One region of the Zhongshania guokunii genome, then DNA from elsewhere that is predicted to be linked to it. Evidence: predicted binding sites of a transcription regulator. Region 1 holds the regulator's gene; the other holds the start of a gene.
What was found. Region 1 encodes FliA, which starts transcription of late flagellar genes. Its sites were predicted from a motif close to TAAAGTTATNNNNNNNNCGGCCGATANCC; they were not measured.
Positions count from the first base shown of each region.

Region 2: flgM (flagellar biosynthesis anti-sigma factor FlgM) is a predicted target of FliA. The motif match lies at 4,109-4,137, and genes of this name have one in related genera.

Region 1 is NZ_JBFRYA010000009.1:89,485-96,983, forward strand. Features, by position in the region: gene flhA (flagellar biosynthesis protein FlhA) at 25-2,139, shown strand; gene flhF (flagellar biosynthesis GTPase FlhF) at 2,165-3,556, shown strand; gene AB4876_RS11665 (MinD/ParA family protein) at 3,681-4,520, shown strand; gene AB4876_RS11670 (RNA polymerase sigma factor FliA) at 4,517-5,248, shown strand; gene AB4876_RS11675 (DUF2802 domain-containing protein) at 5,267-5,707, shown strand; gene leuA (2-isopropylmalate synthase) at 5,811-7,490, opposite strand.
Region 2 is NZ_JBFRYA010000001.1:274,971-282,469, reverse strand. Features, by position in the region: gene AB4876_RS01290 (flagellar basal body rod protein FlgF) at 1-160, opposite strand, end outside; gene flgE (flagellar hook protein FlgE) at 199-1,416, opposite strand; gene AB4876_RS01280 (flagellar hook assembly protein FlgD) at 1,474-2,139, opposite strand; gene flgC (flagellar basal body rod protein FlgC) at 2,151-2,552, opposite strand; gene flgB (flagellar basal body rod protein FlgB) at 2,556-2,972, opposite strand; gene flgA (flagellar basal body P-ring formation chaperone FlgA) at 3,322-4,065, shown strand; gene flgM (flagellar biosynthesis anti-sigma factor FlgM) at 4,169-4,468, shown strand; gene AB4876_RS01255 (flagella synthesis protein FlgN) at 4,470-4,889, shown strand; gene AB4876_RS01250 (GNAT family N-acetyltransferase) at 4,941-5,546, opposite strand; gene zwf (glucose-6-phosphate dehydrogenase) at 5,800-7,260, shown strand; gene pgl (6-phosphogluconolactonase) at 7,253-7,499, shown strand, end outside.

The DNA of each region.
Region 1 (7,499 bases):
AATCCATCTTAGAAGAGAGTGGGTATGGCTGCAGCAACACAAACAATAGCGACAAACGGCTGGATGGAGAAGGTTGCCAGCAGCGGCATTGGCGTGCTGGTCATGCTTGTTGCGTGCTTGGGAATGCTGGTTATCCCGATGCCGCCATTCCTACTCGACTTGCTATTTACCTTTAATATTGCGTTGTCGCTGATCATTATTTTGGCGGTTATTTACGTCGAACGGCCCATCGATTTCTCGGTTTTCCCCACTGTATTACTGCTGGCGACCTTGCTGCGTCTGTCGTTGAACGTCGCCTCAACCCGCGTGGTGTTGCTCGAGGGTCACACTGGCCCCGGTGCGGCGGGTAAGGTTATTGAGTCTTTTGGCGAGTTTGTTATCGGCGGCAATTATGTTGTTGGTATTGTGGTGTTCATCATCTTAGTTGTTATTAACTTTGTGGTGGTGACCAAGGGTGCAGGCCGGGTATCTGAAGTAACGGCTCGATTCACCTTGGACGCGATGCCAGGCAAGCAAATGGCGATTGACTCGGATTTGAATGCCGGCCTGTTAAATCAGGAAGAGGCTAGCCGCCGCCGAGAAGAAGTGCGCACCGAGGCCGATTTCTACGGCTCCATGGACGGTGCCAGCAAGTTTGTGCGCGGTGACGCTGTGGCCGGCATCATGATTCTGTTTATTAACGTCATTGGCGGCTTGGGCGTGGGTATGAGCCAGCATGGCTTGAGCTTCGATCAAGCCATGCATAACTACACCTTGCTGACGATTGGTGACGGTTTGGTGGCGCAGCTGCCGTCACTGCTGTTATCAACGGCAGTGGCTATTATTGTTACTCGTATCTCGCGACCCCAAAATATGGGCGAGCAGATGGCGAGTCAGATGTTTGCTAACCCCAATGTGCTGTATCTCTCTGCTACCTTGCTGGGCTTAATCGGGATTATTCCCGGTATGCCAAATTTAGTGTTTTTAATGCTCGCAGCTGCCTGCGGCGGCAGTGGTTGGTGGCTGCAACACAAGAAAAAAACGGCGCAGGAATTTGTTGCAGAAGAGGAGTCTGGTGAAGAGTTAGCGATCGCGCCCCGCGAGCCCAGCGAATTGAGTTGGGATGAAGTGACGCATATGGACGTGGTGAGTTTAGAGGTTGGTTATCGCCTAATTCCCTTGGTAGACCGCAATCAGGGCGGCGAGCTGATTGGCCGTATTACGGGGGTTCGCAAGAAGCTTTCCAAGGATTTAGGGTTTTTGATTCAGCCGGTGCATATCCGCGATAATTTGGAGTTGTCGCCAGGTAGTTATCGCATTCAGTTATTGGGCGACACCATTGCCCAGGGCGATATTCAGGTTGGTAAAGATTTAGCAATTAACCCAGGCGGCGCCCAGCCTGGTCTGCGTGGCGCCACGACTAAAGACCCCGCCTTTGGTATGGATGCGATCTGGATCGACTCTAGCCAGCGCGATCAGGCGCAAACCATGGGCTATACCGTGGTGGATCCCTGCACGGTTATTGCGACTCATCTCAGCCAGGTCATTAAACAACACGCTCATGAGTTGCTGGGGCATGAAGAAGTGCAGCAGCTGTTGGATCGTTTGGCCAAGACTGACCCGCGCTTGGTAGAGAATGTGGTGCCCAAGCAATTGCCGCTGAGTATTGTGGTGAGAGTGCTGCAAAACTTACTGAAAGAGGGTGTTTCGATCCGCAGCATACGAATGATCGCCGAAAGTTTGGCGGAGCAGGCGCCGCGTAGCAAAAATCCTGACGAGTTATTGGAGGGCGTGCGGGTTGCGCTTGGGCGAATGATTGTTCAGGAAATCAATGGCTTAGAAGATGAATTGCCAGTTTCTGCGCTGGATGCCGATTTGGAACAGTTGTTGCAAGACATGCTTAGAGGCAACTCTGGCGCGGTGGGATTAGAGCCGGGGATTGCCGAGAGATTGCAAAATGAATTGGCAGATTTTAGTCACCGGCAGGAGTTATCTGGTCAGCCTGCGGTGGTTCTGGTATCGCCGTCGATTCGGGCTTGGTTGTCACGCTTTACTCGGCGGAGTGTTCCCGGATTGTCGGTTTTGTCTTACAACGAAGTACCCGATAGCAAGCAAGTGCGCCTGTTATCAACTATTGGGCAGCAAGCGCGCTTAGCGTAAGACGCAGGGCTGCAGGAGAGCGAGTATGCAAGTAAAGAAATATCGTGCTGTGGACAGCCAGCAGGCCATGCGGATGGTGCGCGCCGCCCACGGCCCCGATGCGGTGATTCTAGACTTACATACCATTGAGGGTGGTGTAGAGGTGGTGGTTAGCCTCGACGAGGCTGCTAGTCACGGCGCGGCCAGTGCTCAAGTGGCCGTTGCTGAAAATGCTGCACAACAGCTTGCTCGCCAAATTAGCCAGCAGTTTTCACCGGCGCCGCGCAGTGAGCGTACTGCGCTAGATGCCTTATTAGATCGTCAGAAAAAGAACGCGCAAATGGCGCAGGAAACTGCCGCTAGCGAACGCCAAAATCTTGGCGCTAGTCGTCAGCCCGCGCCAGAGATGCCAAACCAGCCAGTTAGCCGTGGCCAAAGTGAGCAACACCAAAGCCCGCAGCTGGCGTGGTCACAGCAGGATGAATTGCTGACCTTCAAGCAGGAGCTGTCGTCAATGAAGTCGATGCTGATGGAGCAGCTTAAAGGCCACAATTGGCAGCAAGCCAGTTTTCAGGCCCCTGAACAGCGAGAATTAAACCAGTTTCTATCGACTCTAGATATCGATCCGAGCCTGGGTAAGCGCTTGTGCGCCGAGATTCCCGCTGATGAAAGCGATTCATTGCAGCGCGAAATTTTAAAAATGCTGCTAATTAAGCAATTGCCGGTAGCGGCTCCGCCAAGTTCTGGCGCCATTTGTTTGGTTGGCCCGCAGGGCGCCGGTAAAACCACTACAATTGCAAAAATTGCGGCGCAGTATGTGTTAAATCATGGCCGCGACGGCATTGCTATACTGACTACCGATGTGGCACGGGTTGGCGCGCAGGAGCAATTGCGAGCTTATGGCCGAATTTTACAAATTCCGGTACACACCGCAGTAGATATCGAAGAGGCAGTTAAAACCTACCGTATTCTGCGCAAGAAGAAATTAGTGCTAATCGACACGGCGGGCATGTCATTTCGCGACAGCAAAGGGATTAGTGAATTGCAGCAACTAACTGCAGCGATGCAGGACGTGCAGGTGTTTGTCACCTTGCCGGCTGACGCTGAAGCCTATGTGCAAAGCGAAATTATCGATGCCTATGCGCCGTTGGCGCCGCAGGGTGCAGTAATTACAAGGATCGACGAGGCCATGCGTTTGGGTGGTGTGATCTCTAACCTAATACAGCACCGCCTACCCGTGGTTTGGTGTGCGAATGGCCCCAAAGTGCCACAAAACCTGTCGGCCGCAGATGGGACTAAACTGGTGAATATGGCCGTGCGCATGGGTCGAGCTTTTGAACTGAAGTGCCGCCCTGGGCAAGAGGTTGCCGAAACCACGCCGGCAGCTTCGCGGCCAGCGGTGAATGTGCCGCCAGCACGCCTTAGTGTGCGGGTTTGAGGCTATACTGGGTTTAGTAAATACTCTGCTGATGGGCTAAAGTGAGTGCTATTGCGTAGAGCAATCTGTGTGGTGAAGGCTTAAGATAAACTGCGGTGATGTACCAAGGGAGAAAGATAATTAAATGAGCGCAGTAAAAGTAATAGCCGTAAGCAGTGGCAAGGGTGGTGTTGGTAAAACCAATGTATCGGTAAACCTCGCTTGCCAGCTGGCGCGTCGCGGTCGGCGAGTGCTGCTGATGGATGCCGATTTGGGCTTGGCTAACGTCGATATCATGCTGGGCTTGCGGCCGAAGTGGAATTTGTCCCATGTGTTAGATGGCAAATGTGCAATTCAAGACATTCTGGTTCCTGGCCCCGTTGGTATTACCATTATTCCGGCCGCATCGGGTATTAAGAAAATGGCGGATTTAGGCGCCGCGCAACATGCCGCAATTGTGCGGTCTTTAAGTGAATTAAACGACGATTACGACGTGTTAATCGTCGATACGGCAGCGGGAATTTCCGACAGCGTAGTGACCTTCTGCCAAGCGAGTCAGTACGTTTTGGTGGTGGTGACCGACGAATTAACCTCCATGGCTGATGCCTATGCGCTGATCAAGGTAATGAATCGTGACGCGGGTATTCGCCGCTTTAAAGTGTTGCGCAATATGGTCGACAGCCAAGATCAAGCGCGCGATGGTTTTGAACGCCTTAACGAGGTGGCTCAGCGCTTTTTAGACGTGAGCTTGGAATACGCGGGTTTTGTGCCCCGCGATCCTTATTTAATTAAAGCTGACTCTCGCCAAAAAGCGGTGAGTGATTTGTATCCCGGCGCGGAATCGTCATTGGCTTTTCGTAAATTGGCCGAAACGGTAGATAAATGGGAGGGGCCAAAGGGCCCGAGCGGCAATATCGAGTTCTTCGTCGATCGTATGTTTAGCTCAGAAGACGCTGCTGAAGTCACCACAGGAGCGGCAATGTGAACGGTCACGCCGCTTATCTTAATGTGCAGAATGGCAGCCGCGAAGATCTGGTGAGCCGTCATGCGCCTTTGGTTAAGCGGATTGCCTACCACCTCGTTAGCCGGTTGCCGGCGAGTGTTGAGGTCGACGATTTGATTCAGGCGGGCATGATTGGTCTGCTCGAAGCCGGTAGTCACTACCAAGCGGATAAAGGCGCCAGTTTTGAAACCTACGCCAGTATCCGTATTCGTGGCTCGATGATCGATCAAATGCGTCAGAGCGGCTGGGCGCCGCGTTCAGTAACTCGCCAACTCCGTGAAATGTCTGAAGCGGTGCGGCGCACTGAGGCTAGATTGGGGCGTGAAGCTGCGCCCGCAGAGGTCGCTGGTGAAATGGGCGTATCCCTTGATGAGTATCACGACCTGCTGCGCGACACCAGTTCGGTGCGCCTGTTTAGTCTCGAGCAGATAGGTGAGAGCGAGCAGGAAGCGGTTGATATTGGCGGCGGCGACGATCGCTACGCGCCCTTAGAAAATATCTTGGAAGAGGATTTTCAGCAGGCCTTGGCCAGCCAAATTAACAATCTGCCCGAGCGCGAAAAACTCGTTATGGCGCTGTATTACGACAGTGGCCTAAACCTCAAGGAAATTGGTGAGGTGATGGAAGTGAGTGAGTCGCGTATTTGTCAGATTCACAGCCAGGCTATCGTGCGCTTAAAAAGTCGGCTTGGCGATTGGACGGCAGCATAATGTTGCGGAGTAGCAATTATGGAGAGTAGCCAGCAGTTCTCTTCTTTAGTCGGCAATTGGTTTAATGGCCTAGGTGAGGCATCGCTACTGGGCTTGGTGCTGAGTGTGGTCGGTATCGGCTTGTTATTGTACGCATTGAAAACACGGCGAACGGCAGTGCTTGATGCACCGCGCCCGCCAAGTGCGGAAGAATTAATTGCGACCCTTGAAAAGAAAATCGAATTGCAAAACTCAGCCATGAGCCTGCTGGGTGAACGGGTCTCGGCCTTGGAGGAGTATTTAGAAATGATCGGCTCCCGCCAGCAGCGGCAAGACGCCGATAAAAAAGACATGCGCTTTTATCAGCAGGCGATCAGCATGGTTGACAAAGGACTCAGCGCCGAAGAACTGGCCCAGCGCTGTGGTATTTCCGCTTCAGAAGCAGATTTGATTACGATGTTGTATCAGAAGACGCATTGAGCTGGCGCCTAATGCTTGATGGGAGACGGGAGGCGCAAAAGATTAAACCGTGCACTGAATTGGATTAGCGTTTTCCGTCTCCCATCAAGCGTTTAGCGATTTACTATCCTGCCTTCCGAGCATCCATCACTGCCTGACTCGCCGCACTCAGCACTGCTTGCAATGAGGCTGTTACCACATCGCGGTGCAGGGCTACGCCGATATAGCGCTGATTATTGATCGACAGGTGCACATAGGCCACGGCCTGTGAGGCGGTGCCGGTGTCCAGCGCGTGTTCGCGGTAGTCGAGCACTTCTACTTTGTCGCCAAACTCCTGCTGCCACGCGTTAGCTAGGGCGCTAATTGCACCGTCGCCATGGCCTTGCAGAGCCACTTCTTGGCCGCGATGCTGAAAACTCAGGCTCAGCTGGTCTTGGCCGTGGTTTTCGGCATTGTTCTGGCTAATGGCAAAGTGGCTTAGCTCGGTATTGCGTGCCGCTTGCAGGTAGTGCTCGTCGAACAGCTCCCAAATTTGCTTGGCGCTGACTTCGCCGGCAATTTCTTCGGCTTTGGCCTGCACTGCGCGGCTGGCGTCGATTTGCAGCCAGCGGGGCAATTGCAGTCCGTAGTCGTTTTCCAGTACCCAGCTCACGCCGCCTTTACCAGACTGGCTGTTAATGCGGATAACCGCTTCGTAGCTACGCCCCAAATCCGCGGGGTCGATTGGCAGGTAAGCAACTTGCCAGTGTTCGTCTTGGCCTTGCTTGGCCAAACACTTGCGAATAGCGTCTTGGTGGCTGCCAGAAAAGGCGGTAAACACCAGTTCACCGGCATAGGGGTGGCGGGGGTGGAGCGGAATGGTAGTGCAGTGCTCGACCACCGCTATAATTTCGTCCATATCAGCCAAGTTCAGCTCTGGATTTACGCCTTGGCTGTACAGGTTCATGGCCATGGTCACAATATCCATATTGCCGGTGCGCTCGCCATTGCCGAGCAGGGTACCTTCAACACGGTCGGCGCCGGCCATCACTGCCAGCTCGCCGGCGGCCACGCCGCAGCCGCGGTCATTGTGGGTGTGTACAGATACGCTAATGTTGTTGCGGAATTGGGTGTGGCGGCAAAACCATTCCACTTGGTCGGCAAATACATTGGGGCTGGTGCACTCCACGGTGGCCGGCAGATTAATAATGATCGGTGCGCCGGTATCCAGCCATTCAGCAATAACGGCGTCACTGACCTCTACCGCAAAATCGACCTCGGTGCTGCTAAAACTCTCGGGGGAGTATTGAAATGACCAGGATGTTTCTGGGTTGCGTGCGGCATATTCTTTTACCCAGCGCGCACCTTGCACCGCAATTGCCTTTATTCCGTCTCTGTCTAAGCTAAATACCCGCTCGCGCTGCACGGGGCTGGTGGAGTTGTAAACGTGAACAATGGCTTGTTTGGCACCTTTAAGAGCTTCGTAGCTGCGGGCGATCAATTCTTCTCGCGCTTGTGTTAGTACTTGGATAGTTACATTATCGGGAATTCGATCTCCGTCGATTAAGGCGCGCACAAAATCAAAATCTGGCTGCGAGGCAGCCGGAAAACCTACTTCTATCTGGGTGAAGCCCATTTTGACCAACAGATCCCACATCCGCAATTTTTGCTGCACAGTCATGGGCTCAACCAAAGCTTGGTTACCGTCGCGAAGATCCACAGAACACCACTGGGGCGCTTGGGTAATGGTGTTGTTTGGCCACTGGCGGTCGGGCATAACAATTGCCGGTGTTGCGCGGTATTTGCGGTGATTAAAGTCGGCCATGATAAATCT
Region 2 (7,499 bases), on a different contig from region 1:
GGGTCGCCATACCAGGGCCTTCAACCTGCTGAGACAGAACGTTCTGGAAATCGCCACGAAAACCCGCCGTGCTCACGTTCGCCAAATTATTGGCGTTAGTGGTTTGGGCCAGCTGCGTATTCTTTGCCGCTGTCATGCCGATATACAGTAATCTGTCCATAAAAACTCCCGATTAATGGCGGCCTAAACCGCCCTCAATTAACGGATATTGATGATCGCTTGGGTTACCGCATCGGCGGTAGAGATCATCTGGGTGTTGGCTTGGAAGTTACGTTGAGCGGTAATCATCTCAACCAACTGCTCGGTCAAATCTACGTTAGAGCTCTCTAGGGCGCCGGATTGCAGCAAACCAAAGTTAGAGGTACCCGCTTCGCCAACCCGTGGACTACCTGACGAAAAGGTCTCTGCCCAAGAGGTGTCACCCTGCTGCTGTAAACCATTGGGGTTGGTGAAACTAGCCATCGCAATTTTACCTAACTGGGTCGACTGACCGTTGGTATAACGAGCCGACACTACACCAGTAGAGGCAACTTCAATGCCAGTTAAGCGACCGGTGGTGAAACCGTCTTGCTGAAGATTATTAACACCAAATTCTTGGCCGTACTGGGTGCTGGCATTAAAGTCGAAAGACAAATTCAAATCCTCCGAGCCCGTACCAGGATCATAGGCTGGATAGGTCACCAAGCCATTTGCGGGTGTCTGCAATACCCCAGCATTACTAAACGAGAGCGTGTTAGCGCCGCCCACGGCATTGTTGTCTACATAGAGCTGCTGGTTCCAGGTATTAGCCGCCGCGTCGCGTACAAAATACAGGGTCGCGGTGTGCTGGGTACCCAATGAGTCGTACACCGTCATGGACGTGGCGTGGTTATAACTGGCCGGCAGAGTTGGATCGAAAGGCGCAACTGTTGGCACTGGTGCATTGGCTGGCAAGTTAACGCCAATCTGGCCGCGCGAGGTTTCTTGGGGCGCATTTTCGTTTACTTCTAACTGTAAATCGCTAAGCGAGCCGGTAGAGAATCCGCCGTTACCCGTTGGTGGAAACACCTGCAGACGCTCCAGATTATTGTTTACCACGAAGCCTTCGCGGTCGACGCTAAAGGCGCCAGCGCGGGTGTATGTCACACCGCCAGAGCCCTTCATGGTGAAGAAGCCTTCACCACTCACCGCGAGATCGAGGTTGTTATCGGTAAAATCAACATTACCCTGGGAGAACTGCTGGGTGATGGTAGCAAGACGAGCACCAGCGCCAGGCGTGGTTTTGGTGACATCGTTATTGGCGGTGGCGTACACATCGGCAAAAGCAGCTCGCGAGCTTTTAAAACCGGTGGTGTTTACGTTGGCAATATTGTGCGCGGTCACATCCAAATGCGATTGCGCTGCGTTTAAACCACTGAGTGCGATACGAAAGCTCATAATGTAACTCCTACTGAGGGAATAGTTTTGTCATTCTCTGAATAGCGCAATCGCAACTCAGCTAATCTCTTTAATTTGTGACAGACTGACCGTACCCAGCCCTTGTACTTGCACCTGAGAACTACCACCGCCCACCGGCACACTGACACTAATGACCCCGCTGCGCATTTCCGTGGTCAGTGCCTCGACTTTGTTGCCGTTTAAATAGTTGGCGCGGATCTGATAATTGCCCGGCGGCATGCGCTCGCCATTTAAGCCAATACCATTCCATTCGAAAGCGCTGGTGCCGGCAGCCTGGGGCCCCATTGGCACCTTGCCAATAACCTCGCCACTGGGCGCCAAAATTTCGATATCTAAGGCCGTGGTGCTGGTGGGCAATTCAACCTGACCTCGCACACTACCGCTGCTAGGCAGCGCAGCAACGCTAGACTCCACGAGCACGTCTTTACCAATCAGCGAGGATGAATCGAGCAGCTGCGCCGAATACAGCGAACCCGTTAGCGCACTGAGGTTTTCGTTCATTTCACTGATGCCACTAACCGAGGTCAACTGGGCCATTTGGCTAATGAATTCGGTGTTGTCCGTGGGTTTGAAAGGATCCTGAGCTTTTAGCTGCTGCAGCATCAACTTCATAAAATCGTCTTGGTCCAGCGACGATGCATCTTTCTTCGTCTTACTGGTCGCGGTCTGCATTTGCAGTTGTTCTAGGGTGCGCACTTCCATTATTCAGACTCCTACTGCTGGCCAAGCTGCAGGGTGCGCAGCATCAAAGTTTTGGTGGTAGAAAAAACTTCAGCGTTATTTTGAAATGAGCGTGATGCCGACATCATATTGGCCATTTCTTCCATGGTGTTGACGTTCGAAGCGTACACATAGCCGTCGACATCAGCTTGAGGATGTCCGGGCTCGTAGCGTTTCATCACTGGCGCATTGCTCTCAACAACGCCAGTTACTGCCACCCCCGCCACTTCGCGCTGCTGGTCCATTACCGTAGAGAACACCGCCTGACGCGAGCGATAGGCCTCGGCCTCGCTACCCGCGACTGAGTCGGCGTTGGCCATATTGCTGGCCACGGTATTAAGACGCATCATTTGCGCATTCATTGCCGATGCGGCGATATCGAGTGGATTAGCCATGATCTATCGGCCTCCCTGAAGTATGGATTTAAGCCCGCTGAGGCGACTGCCCAAAAACGATAGCGTGGCCTGATAGCGCATGGCGTTGTCGGCAAACTCGGCTTGTTCGATATGGCCTTCAACCGTGTTGCCGTCTAGCGATGGCTGATAGGGCTGACGATATTTCAAAGACGCCGCTAAAGCGTCGGCACTGCCATCGGCGCGGCGCTGGTGGCCCGCGCTGGTCACTTTTAGCGCCAGGGTTGGTTGATCCCTAGCTGCCGCTGAATTTGATAAAGCAGTGCGAAAATCAATATCCTGCGCCTTGTAGCCAGGGGTATCGGCATTGGCAATATTGGCGGCCAAGACTTCGTTGCGCTTTTGCCGCAACAGCAGTGCTTGCTCGTGAACGCCTAAGGCTTTATCAAAATTAATCGCCATTTTCTTACCATTTCGCTAAAGTTATTCGGTTTGCAGCCGTTAATCGGTTCAAGGCAGGTTTTCTGCTTTTTGCCGCTTTTGCAATGGATCAAGGCAAAGGCCGTGCCATATAATTTAGTTGTTATTTTTCAATAACTTAAAATCATCAAATTGGGTCACTGCCAAAATAACGGCAAGTTTTTGCCGCTGATCGGCAAAAATCCGGCAAGTGCCATCCGCTTTATTTTTTATACCCCCCGCACGCCACTCAATAAGCAGCAGCCAATCTAGTCACTTATCTAGCAACCAAGACTGGCACAGGCATTGCAGTTATCGACTTACCGACAAATCTTTGACGCGAGCGAATGCAATGAGTGGATTAACAGCCATGGGCCAATACACAACCATGAAAACCACTGCCCCCTGCAAACTGCTATTGGGTATCGCCCTCTGCGTGTTCAGCGCAGCCAGTAGCGGCGCGCCTAGCGAAAGCCACAGCCGGATTGCCGCTACGGCCGAGAACTATATTGCCAGCCGTCATCCTTGGCAGCAGCTCAGCACCATCATCACCGCGCAAAAACTCGACCCCCGCACCAAGCTCAGCAGCTGCCCAGGCAAGCTCCAAGCGTTCTTATCAAGTGGTGCCAAGATCAAACGCAGAACAACTGTTGGCGTGCGCTGTACCGCCGGCGCCAAACCGTGGAAGATTTATTTACCGGTTACCGTAGAGGCCTACGCCAAAGTCATGGTTGCTCGGCACCCCATAGCACCGGGCACCACCATTAGCGCTGGCGACGTGAGCTGGGCAAAACGTGATATCACCAGCCTTGGCTACGGCTATTTACAGTCTTTGGGCGATAAGGGTGGCTATCAAAGCCGCCAGAGTATTGCCCAGGGCGCGGTGCTCACCCCGAATATGGTTAGCGCCAGTAGCATTGTGAATAAGGGGCAGCGCGTTCAACTAAATAGCAGCGATGGTCCCGTTAGCGTGAGCATGATGGGCATAGCCATGCAAGACGGCGCCCTAGGCAGCCGGATACTGGTCAAAAACCTCAATTCCGGCAAGCAGTTAGAGGGTGTTGTAACATCCGAAAACAGCGTCGCTCTCAATTGAGTGATCGGGACAAGTCCCCATGCGCTGCAACGTAAATTCGTGCTAAAGTTCTACCAGATAGTGCCGATACCACAGGCGAAAGCTATTTAAAGAGGATATAAAAATGGTTGACCGTATAGATGGCTCGTCACTGAGTCAGGCCCGCAAGCTAGATGGTGGGCGTACCGGTGCCAGCAAATCAGACAGCACTGTAGCCAGCCCTGCTGCTGCCGACACAGCAAAAGCGCCCCAAGTGGAAACCCCACTAGTGGAGCGCACCCGCGCCCAGGTAAATAGCAGCGACGGCATTGACCGCCAAAAGGTCGAGGCGATTAAAACTGCAATTCGCAATGGTGAATTCACCATCGACGCCAATAAAGTGGCAGCAGCGCTAGTTAATATGGAAGCCCTAACCGGCAGCTGATATGAGCAATGAACTGAGCGACGTACTGCATACCATTCACAGCGAGGCCCAGCGCTTAGAATCACTGCTGGGCGAAGAAGCCCTGATTTTAAAGTTAGCGCGGGAACCTGAGCAGCTGGAGGCGGTAGTTCAGCAGAAGATGGACTTGGTTCAGAATCTCGAGCTTTTAGAAGTGCGGCGCCGGCAGTTAGTCAGTGGCACTGCCGACACCGCGCTAGAAACGCTATGGCAAGAAGCTTTAAACACCCTCAGTCGCTGCCAAGCTTTAAACACCCAAGCTGGCGCCGACATTGCTAGCCAAGCGCGATACGGTAAGCGAGCATTAGAAATTTTGGGGGCCAGCAATAACGACACCCCTATTTATGGCGCCAGTGGCGAAACTCCCAGCACACTCGGTGGCCAACAGCTCGGCAAGGCCTGAGCTGCGTATTTCGAGAACTGTAGCCCTCCCCCCTAATTCACTTCTTCATATTCACAAAACACCGTCAAGTGACTTTTCCATGTAGAGGTGGTTGTCTAATACGCTGTTATAGCTTTTATTGCGTTTTACAATTTTAAAACCCATTTGCTGATATAGACGCAAGGCGCCAGCATTTAATTCCGCGACATCTAAACTCAAAACGGGATAACCGAGTTCGACTGCCCGCGCATCCATGAAATTAATGAGCTGCGCCGCGATGCCTGTGCCCCGCCACTGAGGATTGACCGCAATATGGCACAAGTAGTAACAGCCTTTACGTGGCGGCTTCACCAGACGCAGTTCAAACAATAAGCCCTTTGCAATACCCCGCAAGCCGTACTGAGTAAAAATCGCCTTGGCATTACCTATAAACGTACCGTCGTGGCTCGGTTTATCAAAGCCGCCAATCGTGGCGATCACCTGACCGTCTCGCTCGTACACAAAATGATGACGGTAACTGAACATGGTCGCCGATTTAGCAAACTCAGCGCCTAAAAACTCACGAACATCTGGACCGTGAGCGCGATTAAAAATATGCTCAAAGGCAACCGGCCCCGACAAAAAAACCAAACTGGTAGCGGCTAGGTTGTCATCACTCTGAGCAGGCCGAATTAACATGTTTTTCTCCAAGAATATGGGCGCCGAAAGCGAATTTGGTTTTTTATACCATACTTAATCCGAGCACTGGTGTTTCACACTGTGTGTTGCACGCCACGGCGCTGTAGCACACAGGTTTAACATCGCCTAGCGGTATGAATGACCAGATAAAAGCTCTATGCTAAAAATACCGAGATACTCGGCGCCAATACTAATCAACGTGTACTCAATAACGCCTATTACATTGCAATAAGCCATATTAAAGAGTGAAGCGATGACCCAAAGCCAATCAGCTCAACTTGTTATTTTCGGTGGCACCGGCGATCTCGCCCTGCGCAAGCTGCAACCCGCCCTTTACAAATTACAGCGCGAAGGCTTTCTAGATAACGTCTGCTCGATTATGGCACTGGGCCGAGCCGACATTAGCCATGACGATTACCGCAAACAAGTAAAAACCAAAATGCGCGAATTTTTACCCGCGCATTTTTGGGACGAGCAGCACTGGCAGAATTTTGCTGCCAAGCTCTGCTATGTCAGCTTGGATGTAAATTGCCTTAAAGACTATCATCGCCTCAGCGATTCGATTAACCAGCACGCGGACGCGGCCACCGTTTTTTACCTGGCCACTCATTCTACTTTGTACACGAGCATTTGCCGAAATCTACACAGCATTGGCATTGTTAACGGTCAGTCGAGAGTTGTATTAGAAAAGCCGCTGGGCCACGACTTAGCCAGCTGTACCGAAATTAACCACGAAGTACTGCAGGTCTTCCCAGAGAAAAACATTTTCCGAATTGACCATTATCTTGGCAAGGAAACGGTCCAAAATTTACTGGTGCTGCGCTTTGGCAATGCCCTATTTGGCCCGCTCTGGAATAGCCAATATATCGACAATATTCAAATTACCGTGGCCGAAGATATTGGCGTTGAGGGCCGTGGCGACTTTTACGCCAAAACTGGGGCGCTGCGCGATATGGTACAAAACCACCTTTTACAGCTTTTATGTTTAGTGGCGATGGAGCCGCCCGCCAATCTGCGCGCGGATACGATTCGTGATGAAAAAGTAAAAGTACTGCAAGCTCTTAGACCAATCACTGCCGCCAATGTTAAAGCTAAAACCGTGCGCGGCCAATATATTGCGGGCGCAGTAAACGCCGCCCCCGTCGCTGCCTTTCTCGACGAAACCGGCTTTGAAGACAGCGAAACCACCGAGACCTTTGTCGCCTTGCAAGCCGACCTCCACAATTGGCGCTGGGAGGGCACGCCCTTTTATTTGCGCACCGGCAAGCGCTTGAGCAGACGTTTTTCTGAGATTGTTGTTGAGCTAAAAAAACATCCTTTTAGCTTATTTGAAGGCGACCCCAACGACCTGCCCAATAAGTTGGTAATACGCTTGCAGCCTGAAGAAAACATTACCCTATACAAGGTCAACAAAAAGCCCGGCTTAGGCCGTCAATTAAAGTTGGAACAAGTTGAATTAAATCTGGATGCAGATTTACACGATGAACTACAGGCCCATGAAGCTTATGAGCGACTATTATTAGATGTACTAGAGGGCGACCAAACCCTGTTTATGCGCCGCGACGAGGTGGAGGCCTGCTGGGCGTGGGTAGACAGTATTATTAGCGCGTGGCAGGAAGCAGGTATTAAGCCCAAAACCTATGCGGCCGGCTCTATGGGGCCTAACGCTGCGCTCGCACTACCAGAAAAACACGGGAGAAGCTGGCATGAATAATAAACCCACCCTGATCTTACTGCCCAACCGCGACGAACTAAATACCGTGTTGAGCAATGATATTGGCAAATATTTAAATGCCGTGCTGAGCAAACACAAAGCGGCCAGCCTCGCAGTGTCTGGCGGTTCGACTCCTGCCGAAATGCTCACCCTACTTGGCAAGCAAACACTGGACTGGCCTAAAATTCAAACCTTGCTGGTTGACGATCGCTGGCTCGGAGAGAGTCATCACGACAGCA